One region of the Peribacillus sp. FSL K6-5616 genome, then DNA from elsewhere that is predicted to be linked to it. Evidence: riboswitches for the same ligand, from Rfam matches in the RefSeq annotation. Region 1 holds a riboswitch; each other region holds the start of a gene.

What was found. A riboswitch is a leader RNA that binds a small molecule or an ion and turns the genes downstream of it on or off. The one in region 1 is predicted to bind S-adenosylmethionine.
Region 2: it holds a riboswitch for S-adenosylmethionine, as region 1 does, so the genes downstream of both, MHB45_RS00315 (sugar ABC transporter substrate-binding protein) here and mtnK (S-methyl-5-thioribose kinase) in region 1, are expected to answer to the same signal.
Region 3: it holds a riboswitch for S-adenosylmethionine, as region 1 does, so the genes downstream of both, MHB45_RS10815 (YezD family protein) here and mtnK (S-methyl-5-thioribose kinase) in region 1, are expected to answer to the same signal.

Annotation. Positions count from the first base shown of each region.
Region 1 covers NZ_JBBOYT010000001.1:2,622,388-2,632,286, reverse strand. Annotated here, with positions in the region: gene MHB45_RS12540 (ATP-binding protein) at 1-628, shown strand, start outside; gene MHB45_RS12535 (hypothetical protein) at 779-1,486, shown strand; gene MHB45_RS12530 (YozD family protein) at 1,658-1,828, shown strand; gene deoD (purine-nucleoside phosphorylase) at 2,058-2,762, shown strand; gene MHB45_RS12520 (lmo1851 family serine protease) at 3,016-4,503, shown strand; gene MHB45_RS12515 (LCP family protein) at 4,617-5,504, shown strand; gene mtnA (S-methyl-5-thioribose-1-phosphate isomerase) at 5,675-6,721, opposite strand; gene mtnK (S-methyl-5-thioribose kinase) at 6,736-7,938, opposite strand; SAM riboswitch class I at 8,017-8,170, opposite strand; gene MHB45_RS12500 (carbon-nitrogen family hydrolase) at 8,242-9,024, opposite strand; gene MHB45_RS12495 (pyridoxal phosphate-dependent aminotransferase) at 9,123-9,899, shown strand, end outside.
Region 2 covers NZ_JBBOYT010000001.1:57,714-67,612, forward strand. Annotated here, with positions in the region: gene MHB45_RS00310 (GTPase domain-containing protein) at 1-2,686, shown strand, start outside; SAM riboswitch class I at 2,781-2,886, shown strand; gene MHB45_RS00315 (sugar ABC transporter substrate-binding protein) at 3,002-4,114, shown strand; gene MHB45_RS00320 (sugar ABC transporter ATP-binding protein) at 4,171-5,673, shown strand; gene MHB45_RS00325 (ABC transporter permease) at 5,675-6,679, shown strand; gene MHB45_RS00330 (winged helix-turn-helix transcriptional regulator) at 6,963-7,322, shown strand; gene MHB45_RS00335 (NAD(P)H-dependent oxidoreductase) at 7,394-7,924, opposite strand; partial or broken gene MHB45_RS00340 (ABC transporter permease) at 8,278-8,615, shown strand; gene MHB45_RS00345 (nitroreductase family protein) at 8,698-9,321, opposite strand; gene MHB45_RS00350 (winged helix-turn-helix transcriptional regulator) at 9,446-9,796, shown strand.
Region 3 covers NZ_JBBOYT010000001.1:2,250,244-2,260,142, forward strand. Annotated here, with positions in the region: gene cobA (uroporphyrinogen-III C-methyltransferase) at 1-490, opposite strand, end outside; gene MHB45_RS10790 (DUF3906 family protein) at 510-725, opposite strand; gene MHB45_RS10795 (nitrite/sulfite reductase) at 746-2,371, opposite strand; gene cysC (adenylyl-sulfate kinase) at 2,388-2,987, opposite strand; gene sat (sulfate adenylyltransferase) at 3,030-4,178, opposite strand; gene MHB45_RS10810 (phosphoadenylyl-sulfate reductase) at 4,231-4,947, opposite strand; gene MHB45_RS10815 (YezD family protein) at 5,116-5,259, opposite strand; SAM riboswitch class I at 5,416-5,524, opposite strand; gene ssuE (NADPH-dependent FMN reductase) at 5,805-6,338, opposite strand; gene MHB45_RS10825 (TetR/AcrR family transcriptional regulator) at 6,526-7,113, opposite strand; gene MHB45_RS10830 (SDR family NAD(P)-dependent oxidoreductase) at 7,287-8,033, opposite strand; gene pdxT (pyridoxal 5'-phosphate synthase glutaminase subunit PdxT) at 8,178-8,774, opposite strand; gene pdxS (pyridoxal 5'-phosphate synthase lyase subunit PdxS) at 8,779-9,666, opposite strand; gene pdxR (MocR-like pyridoxine biosynthesis transcription factor PdxR) at 9,802-9,899, shown strand, end outside.

The DNA.
Region 1 (9,899 bases):
CCATGAAATCAGGAACCCATTGACGACAATAAAGGGTTTTTTTCAACTATTGAAGAGCCAGGATCATGATAAATCATTGATAGAAAAATATAGCGATGTCATGCTTCATGAAGTGGATCGGGTCAATGTATTTGTGACACAACTTCTTGATTTGGCAAAACCGCATCAACTGGAATGGGAGAAAATCGATTTAAAGGATTTCCTTGATGAAATTATAGATACCTATACTTCCTCAATTCCGAGTTCTCATGTAAGAATAATTAATGGTATGACACAATCCGTCATTGTTTATTCAGACAGGAACCGGTTAAGGCAGGTTCTCTTGAATGTCTTGAATAATGCATGTGAAGCCATCGAAGCAAGGGGGCAGATTGAACTGCATCACAATTCCATCTCCCAATATATAAGATTAGTGATCAGCGATGATGGAAAAGGCATCAGTCCCGAGAATTTAAAAAATATCGGTATGCCCTTTTATACCACCAAACCGGATGGAAACGGATTAGGTGTGGCGACATGCATCCAGATAATGGAGGAATTAAAAGGGAAATTCCAAATTGAGAGCGTCCGCGACGAAGGAACGAAAGTGACGCTCACAATCCCCACTACGAACCGTCTCATTAAATGAGGCGGTTTTTGGTTGTAGTGCCCTTAAATAAATGGGCATGTTAATTAGCTAAATGAGCAAAATGCCCGCTTATTTCCATTAACCTCCATGTTTGTTTGTGCATATAATTTACTAATCAAACGATAAGGACCATATTGGGGGATGTCTCTTATGGGCAAAAAAAAACAGCCGAAATTTAAATTAGGCGATACAGTCGTAATAACAATGTATGGGACAGTCGGGAATATAACCGATGTGAAATTTCTCGATGGTGCTTATGTGTATGAAGTGAACTATAGTGAAGGTCTTTATATCGAAAAAACATTGCAATCGATAAATGAATATGAAGGAGAAATCCTTTATCCGAAAGAACAAATCGATATTGAATATAAATTTTTATTAGGTGACTTGGTCCAAGTGGATGGATATGAACAGGATTATTTCAAGATTATCGGCTATCGAACGGAAATTTGGCGCTATAAGGAAAATGCCTGGGAGGATGTAATCTATGAGTTATCAAGAATCTCTGATGGTGAATGGCTTGAAGCGCATGAAGAAGAACTGACTTTGATTGCCGATGCTAAACGTGCAGATGGAATCATTAAAAAGTTGGGTCTGCTCCTTCCTCAAAAGAAAAATGAGCTTGCTATCATTGCTAAACAAAACAACCCTGGTAAAGGTGAGCGAGAAATGACAATGACAAAAGATGAAAAAAAGGAAATGATTGATGGCCTGTTGGATTTATATAATGATTATTGTAAGCTCTACGAACATTTTGGCGATGATGAATATCGTCACATCATGAAGATCGCCCTCGCTAAAATAGAAAAGGCGGCAGAGGAAATTTATCCAGATCATAAAAAGAAGCAAACGAAGTGAAAGGCATCTATAAAGGGCAAATTCCAGATTCCCTATAGAAGTATCCATTCTAATTGAACACGAATGGAACTTGATAACGATAGACCCTTCATATGTTTTTCCATTAAGGGATGCCTTACTGGTATATTTGTCTCTACACATTCATAGACCTTTAAATAAGGGGGCGATGATTTGCGAGAAATTGAGGTTTTTATTGATACAGAAGAGATAGCGGAATTCTTTTTTCAAGAATTGATAAGACGGGGCTATCTTCCAACAGAAGCTGAAGTTGAAGATCTTGCTGACATCACATTCGAATATCTTCTTGAAAAATGCATAATTGATGAAGAAGTCGATGAGTAGCTGTCATAAGACGGTTAGCAGCTTCCTTTCCCTTAATTTTATTAACCATTAAAAAAAGACGGCGGACCTCCGCCGTTTTGTTTGCGATTTAGGAAGGGTGCCAAAAGTCGTTTCGTGATTTCCAGTTTTTCAAATTCCAGATAAGGTTCGATTTTCCTAACTTGTAGTTGATATGGTATAGTAGTTTTTGAATATCATTTCAACCACAAGTTAAGGAGGACATAGTCGTATGAGCGTACATATTGGTGCAAAAGAGAATGAAATTGCGGAAACGGTCTTACTTCCTGGGGACCCGTTGCGTGCAAAATATATTGCTGAAACATTTTTAGAGGATGCTAAACTTTATAACGAAGTTCGTAACATGTTTGGATATACAGGGACATATAAAGGAAAACGAATTTCTGTACAAGGTACAGGCATGGGTGTCCCATCCATTTCGATTTACGTGAATGAATTGATGAATAGCTATAATGTCCAGAAGTTGATTCGTGTGGGAACTGCAGGAGCGATTCAAAAAGATGTAAAAGTCAGGGATGTGATCCTTGCAATGAGCGCTTCCACCGATTCCCAAATGAACCGTATGACTTTCGGCGGGGTGGACTTTGCCCCGACCGCGGATTTCGAATTACTTAGAAAAGCTTATGACGCCGGCACGGCAAAGGGCTTGCAATTGAAGGTCGGTAATGTATTTACGGCCGATCAGTTTTATAACGATAATAGTGAATTGGAAAAATGGGCAAAATACCAAATACTTGCGATAGAAATGGAGTCAGCGGCCCTTTACACGCTTGCTGCTAAATTTGGACGCCAAGCTTTATCTGTATTGACCATTTCCGATCACATTTTAACTGGTGAGGAAACGTCGGCGGATGAGCGCCAGTCAACCTTTAACGAAATGGTTGAAGTGGCATTGGAAGCAGCTATCCAGGACTGATAATTGGATGTAAATGACAGGCGGGTGACCAGGAATAAGTGATGCTGTATAATGGCAGGTTGGATACAGGCTCATTTGTTCCAGGTATCCGCATTTTTGTAATATCAGGAGATGCCTGTTGTCCTTGGAGCATTCTCCATGATTTGAAGTTTATTAAAAAATACATATGGCTATAAGTTGTTATTTTTGATAACTATTATTTTTCGATTGGCATGAAAGCTGATAAAATAGGAATGAAATCGTTTATATCGTCATGAAGAATGAAAGTGGTGAGGCTTCAGTGGAAGAAGAAAATCAAAAACAGCCAAAAGAGGCAGGGAAATTCATTAAAATAAAGAAGTTTACGTTCATTATGGGGATTTTCTTAGTCATATTTCTAACTGCAGGGATTACTACAATAGCCTTGACCTTTGGAGATGAAAAAGTAGAGTCATTAGCACCGGATAAGCATGCGGAATTTGAAAAGCTGTATTCTACATACGATAAGATAAAAGATGACTATTATGAAGAGGTTGATGAAGAAAAACTTGTTGACGGCGCAATTAATGGAATGATCAAATCATTGGATGATCCCTATTCTGCTTATATGGATAAAAAGGAAGCATCGAGTTTCCATGAGAGCATCTCTTCATCTTTTGAAGGAATCGGTGCTGAGATTCAGGAGCAGGATGGACAAATCATGGTCGTCTCACCGATAAAAGGGTCCCCAGCAGAAAAAGCAGGGGTAAAACCGAATGATATCATATTAAGTGTGGACGGTAAAAGTGTTGAAGGACTCAGCTCTTCTGAAGCTGTCCTGAAAATCAGGGGCGAAAAGGGAACGAAAGTGGATCTTTCCATCTCAAGAGCTGGTGAGTCGGAACCGATTGAGCTCACCATTAAACGGGACACAATTCCGATTGAAACGGTATATGCGGAAATGCTTGATGATGGAGTTGCAAAAATTCAAGTGACCAGTTTTTCCGAACATACAGTTCAAGAGTTGAAAACGGCGCTTGAGGAAATGTCGAAGAAGGATATGAAGGGTCTCGTATTGGATTTGCGGGGAAACCCAGGAGGACTTCTTGATCAAGCAATAGAAATGGCAAGCCTGTTCATACCTAATGGGAAAGTGGTCCTTCAAGTTGAGGATCGCAGCGGGAAAAAAGATGTCTATAAATCGGAGAATGATGGAGAACTGAAAATCCCGGTAGTCGTGTTGATTGATGATGGAAGTGCCAGTGCTTCTGAAATCGTTGCAGCGGCTGTCAGTGAGTCTGCGGACATTCCATTGATCGGTGTCAAGTCATTTGGGAAAGGGACAGTTCAGACTGCCGAAGACTTTGAAGATGGATCTAACTTCAAATATACGGCAGCTAAATGGTTGACTCCTGAAGGCAATTGGATTCATAAAAAAGGGATCAAGCCGGATATTACTGTGAAGCTTCCTGATTATGCCAGCCTTCCGTACATTTCGCCTGACAAGGAATTGAAAGCATCCGATTCTTCGAGTGAAGTGAAAGCGGCTGAAGAGATGCTGAAGGAAGCAGGCCATGATCCGGGTAAGATAGATGGATTCTTTGATGAAGCAACCACGAATGCGGTAACAGCATTCCAAAGGGAACAAAAAATTAAAGAAACCGGCACCATTAAGGATGATACTACCGTGAAATTGATGCAGGTCATCCAGGAGAAAATCCTTAAGAACGACACACAAGTGAAAAAGGCAGTGGAAGTATTAAAGAAAGAAATCAATAAATGATTTTGACCGAAAAGCCTGTCAGCGAATATCGTTGGCAGGCTTTTTTGTCGTTTCATGCATAGGATTCCAAAATTAGGCAGAGAATAGGGGTAATTTTCCGATGAGGTGAGGTAATGAAAGAAAAGGTATGGTTCATATATCTATTGGTCTTGATTCTGGCAGGCTGCACCTATGCGCCTTTACCCAAACAAAATGGAAATGAAGGTACGGAAAAAAAACTAACCAATGAAGAGACTAAGGAAAGCGATAAAATATTTCTGTTAATTGGTGTTGACACAAGGGGAGAGCAAAAATCTCGATCAGATGCGATTATCCTGGCAAAATACTTTCCTGAGCAGGAAAAACTGAAGCTGGCTTCCATTATGCGTGATAGTTATGTGAAAATCCCCGGGAATAAATCAGGATATGACAAAATAAATGCTGCTTATTATTATGGTGGAAGGGAATTGCTCAAGAAAACCATACAGGAAAACTTCGATGTCAAGGTCGATCATGTAGCGGTAATCGACTTCCAAGGATTTGTGAAGATGGTGGATTTACTTGCCCCTGAGGGGGTGGCGGTGAATGTGGATCAGGAAATCATAGATGATATGAGCATCCAAGCAAGCGTCGGTAAAAATGTTTTACATGGTGAGGAAATATTGAAATATGTCCGTTTTAGACATGATGATGAAAGTGATTTTGGTAGGGTTGAGCGTCAACAAGAAGTAATGGTTCAATTAAAAACAGCGTTTATAAATCAAATCTCATCCTTCGAAGGGATGGCAGCCCTTCCTAGCATCATCGAACAAGGACTATCGTACTTGGATACGGATATTGGTCTGAAAACAATAATGGAAATGGGACCAAAAGCCGTTTTCCATACACCGGACACCGTCGAAACCCTAAGGGTTCCAGTGGAAGGAAGCTTTAAAGATGAAACATATCCCCAGTCCGGAGCCGTTTTGGAAATGGACTGTACAGAAAATAAAAAGGCACTTCAGGAGTTCTTTTCAAAATAATAAGAATGTCCAATTATCTTTTATTATCGAAGACATCCTTATACTGAAGATGTTCGAAATTTAATATTGTATTATAGACCTCGCAAGAATAATCTTAATTCGATCACCTTTAAAAAACGAGAGGGATAAGAAAACCTTCTCGTTTTTTATCACCAATAAAGGAACCTGGATCAATTAACAAAATGCGGAATGTTTTTGATGAAATCCGGTGTTATGATGCCATTTTCGGTAATGATGCTTGTAATTAGATGATTCGGTGTAACGTCAAAGGCTGGATTGAAAGTCTTCACGTTTTCCGGAGCGATCCTTACACCTTGAATGAAGGTGATTTCCGCTTCATTCCGTTCTTCGATCGGGATGGATGTGCCGGATTCGATGGACAGGTCGAATGTGCTTGATGGTGCGGCCACATAAAAGGGGATACCAAAGTGCTTGGCTAATATGGCCAATCCCAATGTCCCGATTTTATTGGCTGTATCTCCATTGGCCGCAATCCTGTCGGCCCCGACGATAATTCCATTTATCCGTTTCTGGTGAATCGTATGGGCAGCCATATTATCAGAAATTAAGGTGACATCAACTCCCGCTTGCATCAATTCCCAAGCCGTCAAACGCGCCCCTTGCAGGACAGGCCTTGTTTCACATGCGTAAACTTTTAGCGGAAAGTCCCTTTCTTTAGCGAGGTGGAAGGGAGCCAAGGCTGTGCCATACCGAGCTGTGGCAATTCCCCCAGCGTTACAATGTGTTAGAATGGAATCTCCTCTAGTGAAGAGGGATAAACCATGTTCCCCGATTTTCCTGCACATTTCTTCATCTTCAGCAAAGATGGCTTTAGCCTCCGATACAAGGGCTTCTTTGGCAGTTGAAATGCTTTGAGCAGCCTGCAAGGTGTTCTCCATCCTCTTTAACGCCCAAAAAAGGTTGACTGCAGTTGGCCGTGAAGATGCGAGTTTTTCAATGTGCCTCGTTACATTTTTCTTGAATTCCCCTAATTCAGAGGTTGTTTCCTGTTTGGCACCAAGTGCAACACCAAATGCTGCCGTCAGTCCAATTGCAGGGGCACCGCGAACCTTTAATGTCAAAATGCTGTCATATACATCATCAACAGAATGAAGTTCAATAAATTCAGTTATGGAAGGAAGGGCTTGTTGATTTAATAATGTAATATGGGTATCAGCCCATTGTACCGAATATGGTAAGGGTGCTAGTGTAGTCATGTGCAGGTCTCCTTTTAAATGGTTGAGTAAGATGGCAGTGTCCGTTGCTTCAACGCTTCAATGAGGGCTGGAACATCCAATTCCTCCCGTTTTTTAATTAAAAAAGTACCGATTTCCAATGTTGACGTTTTGGCTGCGATCCTTGATACTTTATCTTCAATGACGTTTAAATCGGCAACATGGGAAAGGCCAATGGTTCGCCGAATCAGTTCACAGCCTGCAAAACCGAATGCATCTTTTTTGAATTTTGTCAGCAAATAAGGCAGATACCCTTTTACATGGCGGAATGGGCTTTTATTTTGGGCTTCCCATAATTCGGTATAAGTTTCTTCAAAGGCATTCCAAAATTCATGAAGGTGTGAGAAAATCTCTTCCTTACCAGCGCCATTTCGTGTAATTGCCTGAAAAAGAAGGTTGGCGGTGTATTGACCAAGGTCAAAACCAACGGGCCCATAAAAAGCGAATTCCGGGTCGATAACCTTTGTTTCAGTTTCACTTGCAAATATACTTCCAGTATGTAAATCTCCATGAAGTAAGGCTTCCTGCTCGGTTTCAAAGCTTTGTTTCAGCTTAGCGACCTCAAGTATCACTTCTTGATCATTCCATATATTTTTGGCGGCATCAGTCAATTCCACCTCGAAATCTCCCGGGAGTTCCTCAAAAAATGGATCCGTGAAAATAAAGACCTCAGTTATTTTGCAGAGTTCGGGATTCGTGAAATGTCGGGCCACTTCCTTTTTCGCGGATGGTTCTAAATGATAATCGGATGTATAAAATGCAGTCTTCGCAACATATTCACCAATATGCTGTGAAAGCAATGGATATGAATCGCCATCAATCAATCCTGTTCTAACGATTTTCAAGTGCGATAAATCCTCCATGACTGTGATGGCAAGCTGTTCATCCGAATAGTAAACTTGCGGTACGAATTCGGGGCAATAACTTCTGAAATGAATCAGCGCATTCGCTTCAATGGCTGCCCTTTTCAATGTCAGCGGCCAGCTTTCACCAAGTACCTTGGCATAAGGGACCGCTTGTTTGATTATTATACCTTTGTTTGTGACCGTGTCTGTAATATGAAAAACATAATTTAAGTTTCCATCGCCGATTTCATTACATTTCAAATTTGCATCCGCATTGACCAACCCAAGTTTTTTTGCAAGAGTTATAGCTGTTTCGTTTGTCAATCTCTTAAAATTTGAATGGTTTTGAGTCATTCTTTTCCCCTCCAGATTCAAAATAAGAATAAAAAAGCCTCTTTCATATAGAAAGAGGCAGAAGTTTTGGCTTCGGACCTCTTATCTTCCAGAAAATGAATTCTGGTGGAATTAGCACCGTGCTCTGTGGATTTAATAATCCGGCGGAGAATCCGCCCCATTTCACAATGGTATTACAGTCGGTTGCTGGGCTTCATAGGGCCTTTATCCCTCAGCCTGCTCTTGATAAGAGTAAATGTTTTCTGAAATTTTAATCTTCGGGAAAATAATATCAACTTTTTAAATAGTTTGTCAATGGGTAAATTAATAAAAATCAGGACGGCGATCTTCGAATACAGGTATTTTGTTACGTGCTTCCGTAACTTTGTTGAAGTCCAAGGTGCCTGTCAATAGTTCGTTTCCTTCTCCGGCTTCACTTATGATATTCCCCCATGGATCAATAATCAAGGAATGACCCGCAAATATATTATTGACATCCGAGCCTGTACGATTAACGGCTACAACATAGGCTTGGTTCTCGATGGCACGGCTTATCAATAAAGCTCTCCAGTGATCGAGTCTCGGCTTTGGCCATTCAGCCGTAACGAACAGAACTTCCGCGCCTTGAACGGTATGGGCTCGCTGCCATTCAGGGAAACGAATGTCATAACAAATGAACCCGGCACATATTTTTTCATCAAGAGTAAATAAACCATCTTTTTCACCTGGCTGCAGGAAATGATGTTCATCCATTAATTGAAATAAGTGAAGCTTATCATATTCTTTAATGAGCTTTCCGTGTTTATCGATGATGATCATGGTGTTATAGATTCCCTTGCTTGTTTTTTTCGCAATGGAACCGCCGATGATGTGAATCTGGTGTTTCTGTGCCTGTGTTTTAAGAAATTCAATCGTTTTTTCTGCCTCTTGATCAGCAATCTCATTCAGCCTGGTCAAGTCGTATCCGGTTGTCCAAAGCTCTGGTAATATGACGATATCGGGTTCGGACCGAGCTGCTTTTTCCATCCATTGCTCTGCAACCTGAAAATTGATATCTGGTTGCCCGAAGGCTATATCCATTTGAATACAAGTTATTTTCCACTTCATCGTTAAAACCCCCACACGTAAAAAATGCTTTACAAGACTACGATAAACATATATCATTTGTGACTAGAATTTCAAGAAATTTCAGAGAAGGTGTATAAATGGTGCAATTCGAAAAATCCGGACTGCTTCAGGACCTGCCCAAGCAGTTTTTTGCTTCACTGGTCGCAAAAGTCAATGCAATCACGGAACAAGGACATGATGTCATTAATTTAGGCCAGGGAAACCCTGATCAGCCGACGCCGGAACATATCGTCAAAAGTTTGCAGTCTGCTGCTGAAAAAACGATTAATCATAAATATTCGCCATTCCGGGGACATCAATATTTAAAAGATGCTGCTGCCGTCTTTTATGAACGAGAATACGGTGTCAAGCTGGATCCGAATAGTGAAGTGGCGATTCTCTTCGGGGGCAAGGCAGGTCTTGTCGAACTTCCGCAGTGTTTATTGAATCCAGGTGATACGATCCTTGTTCCAGATCCCGGCTATCCGGATTATCTTTCCGGTGTTGTTTTAGCCCAGGCAAAGACCGAACTGATGCCCTTGACAGAAGAAAATGATTTTCTTCCGAAATACGATGACATACATAAAGAAGTTCTTGATAAAGCCAAAATGATGTTCTTGAATTATCCGAATAATCCCACAGGCGCTTCTGCAAATGAAAGTTTCTTTGATGAAACCGTCTCCTTTGCAAAAGAACATTCAATATGTGTGGTCCATGATTTTGCCTATGGGGCGATAGGATTCGACGGAAAAAAACCGATAAGTTTTCTGCAGGCGGAGGGAGCGAAGGATGTAGGAGTTGAAATATACACTCTATCGAAAACATACAATATGGCAGGGTGGAGAGTCGGCTTCGCAGTGGGCAATAAGAGTGTA
Region 2 (9,899 bases), 2.6 Mb from region 1:
GAAGCACCCCATTCAAGCTTTGGGTGAAATGTTTCTCGTGGAACAAAAAAAGGAAAGATCCGATTTAACCGCAATTAGATTTGCTCAAGGAGAGGTATATTTTCAGCACCATGACTATGAAGCAGCCATTTTTAAATGGGAAAACATAGAAGGGGAACTTGGTTCATGGGCGAAGAAAAACATCGCTGATGCGTATTTTGAATTGGAAATGTATTCAACCGCAGAGGATATCTATAAATCCGTCGATACGGATGAAGCTGTCTTGAAAACAGAAGTTCTTTTGCAGCTGTTTTCCCTGTACATAGTGGAATCGAGAAATGATTTGGCTTCCAAAGTCGTGAAAGAAGCAGTCGAGTTTCAACCGGACTACCCGAATGTCACGGAAATCGCACGCGCCTTTTTTGAAGAGCAAAAGGATTGGAACAGTGCGGTGGTATTAGCGGCGAATGAAAGTATCCGTACAGAGTCAATGGGCTGGTTCGATGTGCTGAAAACGTATATCCAGCAGGGTGTTGCCCAATCGATGGAGCCGGATTATTTCTCAACTGTCCTTGGTTCGCTATACACACTCGACCAGGAACGTTTCGAGAAAATGACGGTTGCCCTTTGGAAAAATTATAAATATACGGATTCTTATTTCGAATGGTTAAGAGTGATTAATAATTTGATAGATACCATCGAATTGAACCATGCGGATGTATGGGATGAGCTTTCCGTCTATTACAGGGATGCGTATGCAGGTCTGTTAGAAGGAACGCATCTAATCAAAGAATTAAGTCCTGTCGTGCCAAGGTTGCTGGAAAACTGGCTCAAAATCGCAGACGGGGAGCTTTCGCTGTTTGCGGCGGCATCCACGTTGTCCTGGAATGAAATCTTCCCGGATACGGTCAATGCGCTGGTCATTCAGGATGCAGAGAGCCTGCTTTCGAAATCGCCTAAATTGGGAGGCGGACTGGAAGCGGGAGAGAAACTGTTCAATTCCATTATCCAGTGGGCTGAAGATAATGATTTAAGGGTTGGCAATAAGCTTAAATGGATGGTGGAGGGGCTTAAGGATACCAGGAATTTCAATCTCCTTCTTGCAGGAAGTACAGGAAATGGCAAGACATCCTTTATTCAGTCAATCGTTGGCGAGAGCATTGCTGCTGAGGACCACTCTTCCCTAGTAAGTGTCAAAGATGGGGATGATTTGGAAATCCTTGAAATTACCGATACAGATAGCAAAGTTGTCGAGGAGCTAACTGATTTGGATGAAACACGCCGTCAGCGCGGGACTATTGTCGATGTGACAATCATCAGTGACTACCTAAGAAATAATCATCTGCGGTTATTGGATACACCGGGGTTCCATGGGGAACAAAGCGTGGAATCCGATTTCCAAGGCTATTTACATGGCAGTGATGGCCTGATGTTCGTTCTTGACGCCCGGGCTCCTTTCACCGGCAGCGAAAGGGATCTGTTATTGGAAATTCAAATGATGGCTCCGAAACTGCCGATCCATTTCCTATTAAATAAAATGGATACGATATACAGTGATCAGGTCGCAGTCCGGATGGAAGACGAAACATGGGATAAAGTGAATGCATATTTCCCGAATGCGAAAGTGTTCGCTTTCTCCAAACATTATGACAGCAGGCAGCAATTGAAGGACCTTTCAGCCTTCCTTCAATCGAATTATCAAGATGATAATTGGAAGGAAAGAAGATCTGAAAAAATCCTGGCATTCATTCGTAAAACTTTATCTTATCTATTAGAAAAACGGACAGCCAATGAGCGGAAATGCGAGCATTCCATCTCTTGGAATGAGCAGATGGAAGTCAAACTGAATGGAGCGGTCAATCAACTGGCTGATCTGGAAAAAGAAAAAAGTGAAAATATCATAAGGTCGTATCGTTCGCTTAAGGACGAAGTGAAAAGTCAGCTTTATTCAAAAATTCCTGAATTACTGAGGGATTGCTCTAAATCGTTAACGGAAAGCAGTGATTTCAGTCAGGTCCATGTACAGTTAAACCAGGAAATGAATGAGCGGATTCAAAACTTCATTTCTGACAAGATCATGCCTCAATATTACCGTTCTCTTCAAGACTGGATTGCCAGTTCCCAAATGGAGTTCTCACAAAGCCAGCAGTTCATGGATGAGATGAGTGCCGGATTCAATGAATTATACAAAGAAGAACGGATTACACTGGCAGGTGACTTCAGGGTGTTGGATGACTGGCGCCGTGATGCCGACCGGATGACAAGCAGTATCCGCATCGAAAACGTTAATATCCTTTTGCGCAGGACTCCATCACAATTGCTGCTTAAAGGAGCAGGGAAGCTATTTGGGGCGATACCGCAAAATAAGGCCAATATGTACAATCGTTACAAGAAATACCTGGAAAGTGAAGATTACCTGGATGTTGCCGAAATGATCACGGAACGTTTCCTAACCCAATTTGGATTGTTTGAAAAATCATTGGATCGGGACATCTCACTTTTCTATCGCAGTTCATTTGCCTTACTTCAAAAAACGATAGAGCAGACGCAGACTGAAATAAAAGACTACCAGGCTGCATTGGAGCATATGAAAGAAAATCCGGAAGTTTACCGTGATCCGATCACGTTGTTCGAAGTGAAATTAAGGCAGTTGGAGAGGCTTGAAAAAATCGAGAAAAAGCGTCTAGCCCAGCTTCAAAGAAAATAAAAATAACGGGAAACATTTCAAATATTCAAAAATCTATTGACTTTACGACTATATCCCTATAAAGTGATAATTACGAAAACGTAACACAATATATCTCTTATCAAGAGTGGCGGAGGGACTGGCCCTAAGATGCCCAGCAACCGTTCCATTAGGAATTGGTGCTAAATCCTGCAAAACAGAAATGTTTTGACAGATAAGAGAGGGACAAGTCTGCAAAACAGCCGATTAAACCTCTCTATATTAGAGAGGTTTTTATTTTGGGATTTACACCGACTTATCTGATAAGACTAATGAGAAAACATGGAGGGAAACAAGATGAGAAGGTCTATTAAAGGGATATTCATTTCTGCCATCGCTTCGGCTTTGCTTTTAACGGGTTGCTCTGCAGGGCAGAGTTCCACAGAATCGAAGAAAGAAGAAAAAGTATCATTTGAAAATGTCCCGGAGAGATTTGCTGATGGCGATGGAGCCAAAATCAAGGTGATCCGTAAAATTGGCGGTGATGATCATACTGCCCAATACCTGGCGGGGGCGAAAGAAGAAGGAGAAGCACTGGGGTTTCAAGTGGATACGTACACAGCCAATGGTGATACGGCTAAATTCCATGATGCGATAGCACAAGCTTTGGAGGAAGATTACGACGGCTATATCATTTCACATGGTGATGATGCCGCAACTGTAAATGACGTTCAGAAGTTGGTTGATGCAGGTAAAAGCGTTGTCACATTCGATTCAATAAGCGACCTATCTAAAATAGAGGGCGTGACATTAACTTCACAAGATGATGAAGCGCTGGCAACACTGGCTTTCGATAAACTGATAAAAGAACAGAAAGGTGAAGCGGCAATTGCATATCTTTGGGTGGATGGCTTTCCTCCAATGGTAAGAAGAAATGCAGTTTATCAGGAAAAATTAAAAGAAAATCCTGGGATTAAAGAAGTCGAAAGATTCGGAGTGGCATCCGCTGATACTTCGGTGCAGACACAAAATGCTGTAGCTGCAATGCTGAATAAATACCCTAAAGGTAAATTGGACGCCATTTTCGCAACATGGGATGCCTTTGCTATCGGTGCAGCCCGGGCGATTAAAGAAGCGGGCCGCGATGAAGTGAAGATATATGGAATTGATGTTTCGAATGCAGATCTCCAAGAGATCCAATCGGCTGATAGCTCATGGTCCTACACGGCAGCAGTCGATCCCAAGTTGATCGGTGCAGTGAATATGAGGATATTGGCTAAAAAATTAGCTGGCGAAGAAACGCCGCAAACATATGATTTGGAGGCATCACTTATTTCGCAAAAGCAAATCCAAGCTTCAAAAGAAGCGGTAAACATGGCAAACCTGTCTGATATTGTCGATGGCTGGGGTGTATCGACGGAATTTGAAGAAGATTGGATGAAGGTTTTGAAAGATCATTATAAAAAATAAAAAGAGACACTCTCTTTCCAGCGAAGGGAGTGTCTGTTCTATAAGGGGGAATGGACATGGGCAAGCAACTAGAAATGAAGAAGATTTCGATTGAATTTCCGGGGGTGAAGGCGCTGAGTGATGTTGATTTTTCCGTACAATCAGGAACAGCCCACGCATTGGTCGGTGCAAACGGAGCAGGGAAATCGACGTTAATGAAAGTTTTATCGGGAGCCCATGTTCATTATTCAGGTGACATTTTTATTGATGGGATGAAGCGGGATATCCGCTCGCCAAAAGCTGCTCAGGAACAGGGCATTCAAATAGTTTATCAGGAAGTGGATACCGCCCTCATCCCTTATTTAACAGTTGGGGAAAATGTAATGTTGAATGATATGGTCCAAAACATGGGGAAAAAACAAAGGGTACAATGGAAAGAACTGCACAACAAAGCCACTTCTATTCTTGAAGATATGAAAATTCATGTCCCTTCGAAAAAGCTGGTTAGAGATCTTACCTTGGCTGAAAAACAGATGGTCCTGATAGCAAGAGCCGTTTCGACAGAATGCAAATTCCTGATTCTCGACGAGCCAACTGCTCCGTTAAGTCATACGGAGACGACGGAACTTTTTCGAATTGTAAATGAATTAAAGCAAAAAGGCGTGGCAATCATTTTCATTTCACATCGTCTGCCTGAGATTTTTGAAATCTGTGAGGAAATTACGATCATGAGGAATGGGGAGCGTGTCACTTGTCGAAAAATCGAGGACATAACCCGTACCGAAGTGGTAGAGAACATGCTCGGGAAAACCATGGATGAACAGTTTCCTGAAGTGAATGCTTCGATTGGAGACGTAATTCTGGAAGTGAACGGATTGTCAGATGCCGAGAAAGTTAAGAATGTCAGTCTGAATATTAAAGCAGGCGAGATAATCGGCTTGGCTGGGTTGGTCGGGGCTGGGAAAACGGAGCTATGTAAAACCCTTTTCGGTCATACGTCCATCACAGCGGGTGAAGTCATCCTGAATGGTCGAAAGCTTTCTCTGAAATCACCGCATGAAGCAGTAAAAAGCGGGCTGGCACTTGTACCTGAGGAACGCAGGAAAGAAGGGGTCCTTGTACAGGAATCAGTCTCGGCAAACTTGACTGCAGCCAGTCTCGGAAAATTCTGCAAAACATTCAGTATCGTCGATCGTAAGGCGGAAAAGGAAAAGGCGAAGGAAACGATCGCAAGTCTCGGCATTAAAACTCCTTCAGGGGAAGTGAAGGTCGAAAACCTATCCGGTGGTAACCAGCAAAAAGTTGCCATTGGAAAATGGCTTATGGCAGATGCGGATGTATACATATTCGATGAACCAACGAAAGGGGTCGATGTCGGAGCCAAGAAGGATATATTCGAATTGATTGCAAAGCTTGCAAGGAATGGAAAAGCGATCATTTATGCATCCTCCGAGCTTTCCGAAATCATGGGCATTACCAACCGGACCTATGTGTTATATGACGGGAGCACTGTCATCGAATTAGAAACAAGCAAAACGAATGAAGAAGAACTACTATTCTATTCAACAGGAGGTAAATAGGATGAGCATACCCATTCCTGTTACACAGACAGCGAAAGCGAAGAAAAAGGTGGAACTATTCGACTTTTTCTATAAATACGGCACAATATTGACGATTATCATTCTGATTGGAATTTTCGCCGTATCCAATCCATCTTTCATCCAAACGTCTAACCTGATAAACATCCTGCGTTCCATTTCAATCGTGACCATCATTGCGATCGGCATTACGATATCACTGACCGTGGATGGCTTCGACCTTTCCGTGGGCTCCGTCGCATCATTGGCCAATGCCATCGTCATCTCGATGTTTGTCTGGTTTTCCCAGGATACATTCATCGCCATATTAGCTGCGGTCGGTGCCTCACTTTTCGTAGGGGCTTTGAATTCATTCATGATCGTTAAATTAAGAATTCCCGACATGCTGATGACATTGGCTACCATGTTCATTATTCAGGGAATTGCCCTTACTTATACAAAAGGGGCCACGGTTTCGCAAAATATGGTCATGCCCGACGGGACATTCGCAACAGGACTGATCAGCCCGTTTTTCGCCAAAATTGGCCAAGTACCATGGATAATCCTGATCATGGCCGTCATTGTGATAGCGACCCATATCTTTTTGACTTATACGAAGCACGGTCGTTATATGTACATTATTGGGGGGAATAAGGAAGCAGCGAGACTTTCTGGGATATCGGTTAATAAATACAAAATACTTGCCTATCTGATTTCAGCTCTATTTGCTGCAATCGGGGGAATTGTCCTTGCTTCAAGGGTCATGACATCGGAAATCAATTCAGGATCCCCCTATTTAATGGATGCCGTTGCAGCAGCCTTCATTGGTTCCTCCGTTTTAGGAGCGGGAAAACCGAATGCCTTTGGAACCTTCATCGGTGCAGTCCTGATCGGAATCCTTCAAAATGGGCTGATCATGATGTCCGTTCCGTATTACGCGATGGATATCGTCAAAGGAACAGTGCTGGCCCTTGCGCTCGCGGTAACCTATTACAAGCAAAAACATTAAAATGTATTCGTGCGTTACTCTACAAAAATCCAAAAAAATCCTGTTGTAATGCAACAGGATTTTTCCTTTTTAAAAAGGGATGGGTTAAGGAGATCGTCATTATTTTACTTACGCTAAAATGGTGGCAGGAGCACTTTTTGAACCCTCATTGTTGGAGTATAAAGATTGACCGCAATTGTAATTTTTATAGGAACCTTATTTACCTTTTAATAAGATTGATAATGATCTATTGTAAAGTAAGAACATTCATATCATATACTTATCTAAAGGAGAGTGTAGACTTATGCGCGAAACCTGTGTTCCGGCAGGTGTGAAACCGAATGAAACTGGCTTTGGATATACGCTGTCCTTGATAGGCGGCAAATATAAAATGATCATAATGTATTGGCTGTCTGAAAATAAGGTCATGCGTCATAATCAGCTGAAGCGAAGTATCGGTACCATTTCCTTTAAAACGCTAAGCATCATGTTAAAAGAGTTGGAGGCAGACGGCCTTATCATACGCAAGGAATTCCCCCAAATACCTCCAAAAGTAGAATATTCATTATCTGAACGTGGTCTATCTCTCATCCCATTGTTAAATATGATGTGCGAGTGGGGAGAGAAAAACAGTTTGCCAGTTCAGGAGACTAAACAGCAGTAGGTGTAGCTATTTTGATTAAATCAAAAGAAGTATTTCCCTGACAAGGAAATACTTCTTTAATGAACTGCCTATTAAAGGTTATCGACAAAATTCAAATAATCTTGTGCGCTTTTTTCCAATTCGCTCACGGATGGCTCATTTTCAGCACCATAAAACGCAAAGAATGAACGATAATCTGCATTGCAGTAAAGGAAGGTAGTTTCAAAGGGAGATAATAAATGTTCAAGTGTATAGCGATATCTTCCTTCTTCACTATAATCCTCTTTGTTAATTCCGGCAGATACAGCTAAAGCAGCTTTGCGATTCTTTAATTTATCCCCTCCATTTGAACCATAAGCCCAACCATAAGTAAAAATATCGTCAAGCCATCTTTTTAGGAGAGGCGGACAATTAAACCAATAAAAAGGGAACTGTAAAACAAGATTACTATGCGATTCGATTAATTGCTGTTCTTTTTCCGCATTAATGTTTCCGTCAGGGTAAACCTTATACAATTCGTGTACTGTATACTTTTCCGGATATTTCCTTAGCGCTTCTACCCATCGCTTATTTATGAGGGATGTTTCTAGACTGGGGTGTGCTATGATAACAAGAGTTTTCAAAGATTTCTCCTCCTTAATTATTATTTATTTTAAGTATAAATTGCACTCTGCAAGTACGTAAGTATGCACTTTTAGTATAGGTACTTACCTAAAGGAGAGTGTTAAATCAGGTATAACTAAAAAAACAATCTGTAAATTCCAATATGAGGAAGATGTTAATAAGGGAAACTTAAAAGGTCAGATAGACCCGCTCATCCTGTCACTTTTACATAGGAGGGATATGTACGGCTTTGAATTAGCCAAAAATTGTTTGTGAAGAAAATATTACAGACTTACATCAGTGGGTGAAGAAGGCTTTAAACAAAAGCGCCTGGAATGGGAATTTGTAAGAGATGTGATTGATTCCTTTTTAGATTGGGGGAAATAAGGAAGCGGCTAGAATTTCCGGGATATCAGTTAATATCTATCTATTTCAGCTTTATTTGCTGCAATCGGGGGAATTGTCCTTGCTTTAAGGGGCATGAAATCGGAAATCAATTCAGGATCCCGCTATTAATACCGTCGCGGCAGCCTTCATTGGGTTCCTCCGTTTTAGGAGCGGGAAAACCGAATGCCTTTGAAACCTTCATCGGTGCAGTCCTGATCGGAATCCTTCAAAATGGGCTGATCATGGATGTCCGTTCCGTATTATGCGATGGATATCGTCAAAGGAACAGTTCTTGCCCTTGCGCTCGCGGTAACCTACTACAAGCTAGCTAAAACACTAAAGTTTTACGAAAGATTAAGAAGAAAGAGGAAGAGGGTTCTTTTTAACCCTCTTTCCAATACACTCACTATATTTTGTTTTTATAAATGACTTTGTTAACATCGTGTCTTACTGTTTTGTGACCTTCTTTCATTCCTTTCCCCATGGCAATAAGCATAACATCTAAATACCTATCGGAAATGTTTAAGGCTGACTTTAATTGTTCGGAATCATACCCGGACATTGTAATGGTTTCAAGACCTGCCTCGTTCGCCAATAAAACTAACGACATTGACGCCAGGCTTGCGTCTCTTATTAATTCAACCTTTAAATCTTCTTTTGATTTATTTAGATAATAATTGATTGCCGCGTTTGTTAGATAATCTCTTACTGATGCGTCAAAATAACCTTTTTGAAATTCATCCTCATGTATCATTATGATATTTTCTTTTTCAAATGCTTGATAATCACCTAGTATAACAACCAGTACTGAGGCTTCAATTACCTGTTGTTGATTAAAAGCGATGGGCAGTAACAAATTCTTTAAATATGGTTCATCTATAACCAGGTATCGTGTTGCTTGAATATTGTTTCCGTTAGGCGATTTACTGGCTCCTTCAATAAGTGTCGCCAACGTTTCTGGACTAATTTTATAATGGGGATCATACTGCCTTACGGAACGTCTTTTTTCTATAGTCTCTCTTACACTCATCGTGTTCACTCCCAATGTTATATTTGCTTTATAATCAGAGATAATGGACCCATGATGTAGAAGAAAATAACGCACAATAATGTGGCATAGCCACCTTTATGTGCCTATTCAGGAGGAATGAGGAATGAAGAGTCTAAATACGGGAATAAATATTTTCATGAATACTGTAGGAGGAAAGTGGAAATGCTTAATTCTCTTTTTTCTGAGTCAAAAACCAATGAGGACAAAAGAGTTTTATATTCTAATACCGGCCATAACCCAGAAAGTCTTGACCGACCAATTAAAGCAGCTGGAAAGAGATGGGCTTGTCCGAAGAGAAGTATATAAAGTAGTACCACCAAAAGTAGAATATAGTTTAACTGAGTTAGGTCAATCATTTGTACCTGTATTAAATACAATGTGTGAATGGGGCACTACATATGCAGTCGAACAAAACCTCGAAAGGCAAGATCAAATCTGTCGTCATCATAAATAAGTAAGATCTGCTTCAACTAAGGAGTGTGGATTTTTTTGACAAGTTCAGTAAGGCAAGCAGAATTTAATATTATTAGAGGAAATGTCTTGAAGATGACTTTTGG
Region 3 (9,899 bases), 370 kb from region 1:
CGATTCCTTTTGCAAGGGATTCCCACTTGATATTATCCTCTTCATCTTTTTTTCGATGACCGGTAACAATTGCAAATGATGACGCATGGTCCCTATGTGTAACTGGAATTCCAGCATAGGCTGTAGCGGCGATTCCAGCCGTAATTCCAGGTACGATTTCAAAACTTACGCCACTTTTGGCAAGGGCTTCCGCTTCCTCACCGCCTCTTCCAAAGACGAATGGATCGCCGCCTTTCAAACGGGTGACTATTTTTCCCTTTTTTGCATATTTAACGAGGAACCGATTGATGGTATCCTGCTGCAACAAATGATAATCCGGCAGTTTACCGCAATTAATCAGCTCGACACCGTCTTTTGCATGATTCAAAAGTTCTTTATTGACAAGTCGATCATATAAAATGACATCAGCTTCTTGGATGCATTTTAATCCTTTTAATGTAATTAAATCTGGATCTCCGGGACCGGCTCCTACTAGATATACTTTCCCCATTTTTGCATCCTGCCTTCCCTTAGAGAATTGTTTCGAATTCCGATAAAACGAAACCTGCTCCATTTTTAATTTTCCTTTTTTCATATAATGAGATGTCATCCACTTCAGGCATTTTCAAATAATGCTTTTCCAGCTCGATATCAACAAGTTCAAACGCCTTTTCATCTGAATCGGCAACAATGATGACATGAATTGGTTTTTCCTTGATAGTGACTTCAAAACGGTATAGATTCATGGAATGCTTACCTTCCCCTATTAAACGGCCACTTCCGCTAATATATCATCAAGTTTACTTTGTAATTCGTCTACCCCTACCCTTTCCACAAAATCGAGAAAGGTTTCGGATTGTAGTTTTGTTTCTTTGAAAAATAGGATCATTTCTTTCAGAACATGATGGAGTTTTTCAGCTTCCACTTTTCCTTTAAGCTTTTCATTGAACTTCCCGCCCTCATTCAGCGTTCCTCCAACGTATATCTCAAAAGCCTCGACCATCTTTTTATCCTGGTTTTTCATTTTTATGCCTTGCAGCCCTATTTCAGCGATGGCTCTTTGACCGCAATTATTCGGACAGCCGACCATATGCATCCTTACAGGCACATCGAGATCTATTTCCTTGTCCAGTGATTCAGAAATGGTCCTCATTCGGTTTTTCGTTTCAACTAGAGCCAGGTTGCAATACTCGATGCCTGTACACGAAACGGAATACCCAATGAATTTCTTTGGTTGATATGGAAATCTTTCGAAGATGGATTCCTGCTTTAATTCCTCAAGTTTTGCATCCGGCACATTAGGAATGATTAGATTTTGAGAATTACAGTTGCGGATTTCACCATTTCCATATTTTTTTGCAAGTTCGGCAAACTCGATTACTTCGTCTGGGTTTAGACGACCAACTGGTATATTGACGCCAACATAGTTCAGACCATCTTGCTTTTGTTTATGGATGCCGTAGAAATACCCTGCATTCCATCCCTTCACCGCACTTTCTCCCTTATCAGGAAGCGGACCGGTGTATTCCAGCAATTTTTCCTTGAATTGTTCAGGACCCCAGTCAGCGACAAGAAATTTCAAACGTGAGCGATGACGCTTTTCACGGTACCCAAAGTCACGGAATATCGTCGTGATGGCGGCAGCCACTTCCACAGTTTTTTCAGGTAAAATGAATAAGTCAAGTTCTTCTGCCAGCATCGGAACGGAGGAAAGCCCACCCCCTACTTTTACGTGAAAACCGACTTCCGTTACTCCATCCATTACTTTAGTAGCTGGATTGAATGAAACACAGTTGATTTCAGCATTTGAAGCATTATGGATATTGGCACTTATGGACATTTTATATTTCCTCGGAAGGTTCGAATAGTCTTCGTTAAGGCGGAAATACTCAAATACATCATAAAGTACCTCGCGTGTATCAAAAAGTTCATCAGGATCGATGCCTGCCAATGCATTACCGATGATATTACGGGTTATATCACCACAAGCCCCAGCCGTAGTCATTCCAACCTTTTCTAAACGGTTCAATATGTCCGGGACCTGTTCGATGGTCAGCCAATGGAATTGAATGGCTTGACGGGTTGTAATGTCATATACGTCCCTCCCGTAATCTTTAGCGATGTTAGCTAGAGTTATTTGTTGATCATAAGTCAGGATACCTCCGGGAATAACGACTCGCATCATCCAATAACCAGCTTCTTTTGGCCGTTGCAGGTATAAACCTGCCCACTTGAACATATCCCATTTCTCTTTAGGGATGGAATCAAACCCATTTGCTGCGTAATGTGGAATATCATCAAATATCTTCAAGCCGTCTTTTTCCAATTTCCAGATTTCCGTTTTATTTTTAGCGATTAGTGGATTTTCCGACCAAAATTTCTCGTAAACCATTACATTTCCTCCTTGATTAAATCGCTTTCTTTGCTGTTAAATAGCCGATTACCTGTTCAACGCACTCTTCAATGCTGTATTGGTCGGATTCTAAAATGATTTCCGGTTGTTCAGGTTCTTCGTATGGAGAGTCGATTCCGGTAAAATCTTTAATGATGCCTTTACGGGCCTTGTCATAAAGCCCTTTTGGATCACGCACTTCGCACTCTTCGATCGGACACTTTATGTATACTTCAATAAACTCCCCTTCTTCGAGTAAATCACGTACAATTTGCCGATCTGCCCTGAAAGGTGATATGAAAGCGGTCAATACGAACTGCCCACTATCCACGAATAACTTGGAAACCTCACCAATCCGCCTAATATTCTCGGTTCTATCTTCCTCAGAAAAACCTAAATCTTTATTTAAGCCATGGCGGATATTATCACCATCCAAAACATAACTTCGAATATTCCGATTGTATAACTCTTTAGCGACCGCGTTTGCAATCGTTGATTTTCCGGAACCCGATAGTCCTGTAAACCATAGAACCGTGCTTTCATGGCCGTTCTGCTTCCGTCGGTGCTCCTTGGTCAATGACGTCTCATGCCATGTGACATTCGTACTTTTACTCATTTGATAATCCCCCTCTTATGTGATCCTTCCATTTATGTCCAATCAGTTATAAACTTCATTTTTTTTTAGACCTTCGATCAACACCTCGATGACTTCCTTACGGCTAAAGGTAGCTGGAGGAATTTCCCCATTACGCAACATTTCCCTTACCTTCGTTCCAGACAGGATGACATGGTCTTCCTTGCCATGTGGACAAGTTTTAGCGGAAGCCATATTGCCACATGCTTTACAGTAAAAACTATGTTCAAAGAATAATAGCGTGATCCCTAACTCATCTGCACTGAAATTCCCAAAGATTTTTTGAGCATCGTATGTGCCATAATAATCGCCCACACCCGCATGATCACGTCCGACGATAAAATGGGTGCAACCATAATTTTTACGGACCATCGCATGGAAGATGGCTTCTCTAGGTCCTGCATAACGCATGGCAGCAGGGAAAACTGCAAGGGAGACGCGATCCTTAGGATAATATTTATCAAGCAGCACTTTATAGCTTTCCATTCTTACATCTGCCGGAATGTCATCTGATTTAGTGGCACCGACTAGAGGATTTAAGAATAAACCGTCGACGATTTCCAATGCTGTCTTTTGAATATATTCATGTGCACGGTGAACAGGATTCCTCGTTTGGAAACCGACAACCGTTTCCCATCCTTTTTCAGCGAAAGCCTTCCTTGTCTCGACTGGGTCCAAATAATGAGCTTGAAATAGCGGACGCTCTATTCTCTTGATCAACTTTATTTCCCCGCCGACATATACATCCCCGCGGTTATATAAATTTTTCACTCCAGGATGCTTCTCATCATCTGTTTGATATACCAATGTCGCTTCCAATTGCTTATCTGGAGTGTAAATATCGGAAACGGAGAGAACCCCGTAAGTTTCACCTTCATGGGTTAATGTTACTTCTTCACCTATAGTAAGGCTTTCTGCAGTTTCTTCGGTCAAAGGCAGCGTAATCGGGATGCTCCATACATGTCCGCTGCTAAGCCTCATATCCTTCACCACTGTCTCATAGTCACTTTTTGTAAAGAATCCTTTAATCGGGCTGTAGGCACCAGTGCCTATCAATTCAAGATCGCTTAAAGCAATTTCATCGATTTCGATTGACTTCGTTATTTTACTAAAATCATATTTTGGTTCCCAAAGATCGATTAATGTTCCTCCGTGCGGTAAACTGATGGTCATGCTAATTTCCCCCTATGGTTTCTATTTATTTAAGCCTATAATTTCTATTTATTTAAGATAAATGCAATCCGCATTCCGTTTTTTGAGCTCCTTGCCAACGGCCTGAGCGTAAATCATCTGCATTGAAGGCAGGTGCAGTACACGTTTTACATCCAATGCTCGGATATCCATTATCATGCAGGACATTATATGGAAGTCCATTCTTGTGGGCATAGCGCCAAACATCTTTCCATGTCCAATGTATGAGTGGGCATATTTTAACTGATTTGAACTTATTATCCTTATTGATATACTCGGTCTTAGCCCTTGTTTCGGATTGCTCCCTCCGCAGTCCCGAAAGCCAGGCTGTTGCCGATGAAAGCACATCTGTAAGCGGAACGATTTTACGGATGTTACAGCACTTATTGGAATCACTAAGCCATAATTCATCGCCATATTCCGCCGCTTGTTCCTCAAGCGTCAAGTCAGGTTTCTTCATTTCGATCAAAAGCTTCGGATATCGCTTCTTCACTTCCTCGATCAATTGGTAAGTTTCCTCAAAATGAACATCTGTATCAAGGAAAACTATTTTAGCCGAAGGATTGACCTTCGCCAATAAATCCGTAAGCACGATGCCTTCAATACCAAAACTGCAAGCATAAATCAGTTTGTCTCCATAATGGTCATTCGCCCATTGCAGAACTTCCAAAGCACCTTTTGTCTCACTGTCTGCAGGAAATACAGGGAAGTCCCCTGTATTGAAATTTTCATAGTTTATTAATGCAGCCAACTTTGTAGCCCCCTCTAAAAACTTGCTGTATCAGGTTAGAGTAACTGTTGATCAATTCCCGTTGTTATATCCCCCGGTTATTTGAATCTAGGAAAAAGAGACGAATCTAACCAATACTCTCTTTATATCAGTTAAACCCGCCTCTAGTTTTTCTAGTCAGCAGATACCTTATTTAATTCTTAGTTTTTCATTTCTTTCCATTTGAATGATTTTACCATCCTGGACAATAAGTGTAATGGATCCATATTTCATTGAATTAAGCATTTCTTGAAGTCGTTCAAAAATTTCTTCAAGCTGATTCTCTTTATCCAAACCAGTTCCTCCTTTAAGAAAATCCGCGAATATTTTATTTTAAATTTCTTAGATTTATATAATTCCATACAACCTTACATTGTTATGGTCTGCCTAAAATTTTCACAAAAAACAAAAATCTTTCCATGATGGAAAGATCGCAAGGTAAATATCTTTACCTTATCTTCCAAAATGATCAACATTTTGTTGGAGGTAGCACCTTGCATCCATCATGCAGGTTGCTGGACTTCAAAGGGCCAATTCCCTCCGTCGCTCTGGATAAGTTTTATTATTTTAAATATTAACATATATTTAATCCTTGTCAATGGAGTTTTCTTATAAAATAACTTGGTTTAATATTATGGATGAACTGTTATTTTTATACACACTATTCAATTTATGATTTTATGTTCATATAAATGCGAAAATAGACTCGTCTTTTTAGATAAAGTCTCCAAAAAAATGAGTCTATTTTCATTATTAGGCCTATTATTGACGCGTGTTATTCTAAAAAAAATTTCTAGGATTCCAGTCTTTTTATAGAAGGAATTAATTTATTGAAGTCATTAATTTCTTAACTGTATCGCTTCTACAAATTCTTGAACCTGACTCTGGACGCGATCAATTAAATGCAAATCATTGATCGGGTTTTCTGGATTCTGTTTATCTATTTCCTTATCAACAAAATAAATCCCCTGCAGCGGCTCGCCTTTTAATATTGAAATTAATGGTTTAAGCGCATAGTCAATCGCCAATAGATGCCTGTTACTTCCACCAATCATGATTGGCAGCACCGGCTTCCCCTTAAAAGCACCTTCTGGCAGCAAATCAATCAATGCTTTCAATACACCTGTATAAGAAGCCTTATAAACCGGTGAACCTATAATGACTCCTCTGGCCGCTTGAATTCTCTCTGAAAGCTTTGAGATATCCTCGCTATTATATTTCCCTTGGAATAAATCATCTGCTGAGAAATCCGTAATCGAGAAATAAGCTGTAGTAAATCCTGCATTTTCGACTAATGATTGAATATGTTTTAGTGAAATGTCCGTTCTTGATGGAATAGCCGGACTTCCTGATAAAATTACGATATCGCTCATTTGATACCCTCCAATGTTACAAGATTTCCAGATATAATTTTCTTAAAGCATTTCGTGAAGTATACATTTATCGTAATTGTCTGAAAAATATAAGTCAAATCTTACACTCTGGACATCTACTCTGAATGAAAAAAGAAACGGTCATATTTACGGCTTGATGCTCATGCCCTTAAATATGACCGTTTCATTATGTATGATTTTGTTTCCCATGAATACCATATACCAAAAGTTGAGCAATGCTCTTAATTCGTTCAGAAGTAAAATATGGCTCCTTTTTTTGTTGATGGATCTCATAATGTGTAGATAAAGCCAATGTGAAAGAAATGATCCCTACATTGAATAAAATAATATCAGAGATATATTGTATCTCTCCGCTATCTATTCTCTTCTGTATTTCAATATGCCTGGCATTTGGCTTGAAAATCTGATCTACATATTGCTTTGAAATATCTTGATCGAATTGTGTTTCCCTAAATAATATCGAAAACTGTTCTTTATTTTCAAGAATTTTTTTTATCATGGTAGTAACATGATTCTCCACTAGATCATCCGTGGATAGATGGCTAGTCCCATCTTCAGATTCCTCTTTTTCATTAGGGGTAATAGTAGCCAAAAGCAAATCTTTTTTGCTGTCAAAGTATTTGTAAATAGTAGCTTCGGAAACATTGCAAGCAGAGGCAATTTCATTCGTTCTTGTCATGTCAAAACCTTTAGTGGCAAAAAGAGTCCGGGCTACATTTATGATTCGTTCTTTGGTTTGCTGCCCTTTTTTCAAAAATATCAACCTTCTTTTATAAAGATAAGACCGGTTTCACCCATCTATTTCCCATGATATATCGCTGGTACCAATCGGTCAATATTACCTTTGATCTATTAGAATTCAATATTCCCATATATCATAAATAGAAAACATCGTCTGGTTGGGACGATGTTTTCTATTTATGAAAATCACTTAAAAGATGCATAGCCATCATCGACCATGACTACACTTCCATTGATCGCATCCGCTTCCTCTAACGATAATAGATAGACGGCATTTGCAATGGCTTCTGGCTTAATCAATTCACCGCGCATTTGACTTGCACTCAATTTATCAATGATTCCCAAGTCTTTATAACCTTGTATGATAGGAGTGTCAACCCCGCCCGGCGCAATGCCCACAACGCGAATGCCATAAGCACCCAATTCCAAAGCTGCTGTCTGTGTCATCATTCTTACAGCGCCTTTAGTCGCCTGATAGGCAAAAGTCCCATGGGAAGCTAAGTAGCCAAACACAGAAGCGGTATTTATAATGACTCCCTTGTTACCCAGTTCCTTCATTTTCCGTCCTGCTGCCATGATTCCAAAGGCCACTCCGTGCTGGTTCACTCCAATCGTTTTGTAGTAACCTTCCATATCTTGGTCTAGGATCATACCGCCCGCACCAATGCCGGCATTATTAAACATGATATCGAGCCTTCCGTATGTTTCCACTGCTTTATTGATTAACGATTCAACATCTTCCTGCTTAGAAACATCCGTTTTAACATAAATGGCCACTCCACCATTAGCTGTTATCTGATCAACGGTTTCCCGGCCCATTTCTTCATTAAAATCCGCAACAACGACCCTGTCCCCTTTTACTGCGAATTTCAGGCATGTGGCTCGGCCTATACCGCTTGCTCCCCCTGTAATAACTGCAACTCTTGCTGTCATATACATTCCCCTTTCAACTAAGTAAGTGATCACTTACTTTTTATTATAAAAGTTAAGAATAGTAAATTCAAGCAATATGTAGTTTTATAGAGTTTTGAGCTTTCAAAAGTAAAGCTGTCCTATTAATAGGACAGCTTCATTTGATTAGCAGGTTTTCAATTCGGCCTTACTTACGGATGTCTTCACCATTTCAATGAAAAGCTGCATAAAACGATCATCACCTGTTAATTCTGGATGAAACGCACTAACGAGGACATGGTCTTGTCTTGCAGCCACTACATTCTCTTCATAAACAGCCAATACTTCTACACCTTCTCCAATTCCATCAGCAAATGGCGCCCGGATGAAAACTGCCTTATAAGGGGTTTCCATTCCTTTGATTGAAAGTTCAGCCTCGAAACTATCCTTTTGACGTCCAAATCCGTTCCTTTTCACGGAAATGTCCATTAGTCCAAGATAGGCCTTCTCATCGCCAGTCAATTCATTTGCCGCCAATACCATCCCAGCACATGTACCGAAAATTGGTTTTTTATCTTCGAAGAAAGTTTTGACCGGTTCCATAAATCCATAACGATCCATTAGCTTCCTCATCGTCGTGCTTTCTCCGCCTGGAATGATCAAGCCATCGATTTCCTGCAACTGCTCCGGTTTTTTTACTATAATTGCTTGTTCGCCGGCAGCTTTGATTTGGTTCAAGTGTTCTTCAACCGCTCCCTGTAATCCCAAAACACCGATCGTTATCATATTACCATCCACGTTCCTGCATCCGTTCTGCCGGAGCTAGTTTGGAAATATCAATGCCTTTCATTGCACTGCCCAATTCTTTTGACAACTTGCCAATCAATTCATAATCGGTGAAATATGTAGTCGCTTGAACGATTGCGGATGCGAATTTTTCTGGAGTTTCAGATTTAAAAATACCAGACCCAACGAAAACGCCATCTGCTCCCAATTCCATCATCAATGCAGCATCTGCTGGAGTGGCAATTCCGCCGGCTGCAAAGTTAACTACAGGCAATTTACCTGTGCGTTTGATTTCTCTTAAAATTTCAAAAGGGGCTCCAAGATTTTTTGCCTCTGTCATTAATTCATCATCACTCATGATGCTCACTTTGCGAATTTGTGACTGTACCTTTCTCATATGACGCACAGCTTCCACAATATTACCTGTTCCTGGTTCTCCTTTTGTACGAAGCATGGATGCTCCTTCACCAATACGGCGCGCAGCTTCGCCTAAATCACGGCAGCCACAAACGAAAGGTACTGTGAAATCACTTTTTAGAATATGGTATTCTTCATCCGCAGGAGTCAGCACTTCACTTTCATCGATATAATCCACTCCCATGGATTCCAGGACCCTTGATTCAACGATATGGCCAATCCTTGCTTTAGCCATGACCGGGATTGACACTGCATTCATTACTTCCTCGACAATTCGCGGATCTGCCATTCTTGCTACGCCGCCAGCCGCACGGATGTCGGAAGGAACCCTTTCCAAAGCCATGACAGCGACCGCACCGGATGCTTCTGCGATTTTTGCTTGTTCTGCGTTAATGACGTCCATGATTACGCCACCCTTTTGCATTTGTGCCATTCCTCTTTTTACTGTGTCAGTTCCTAATAATTTTTCCATTTTTTTCTTCCCCCTAATATTTGCATTTTTTAGATTTGTTAGGCTTAGTATAAAAAAGAGTTGACCGCATTGAAAGTGTCAGTTTTAATAAATTTAATAGGGTCAGTAATTTTTTTTCAAAAAGGTGGCAACAAAATGAATATGCTTTCTTGTGATTTAAATCGGTTAAGTGAAGTACCTTTGTACGAACAATTATATTCATATATTAAAAAAGAAATTATTGATGGCCGTCT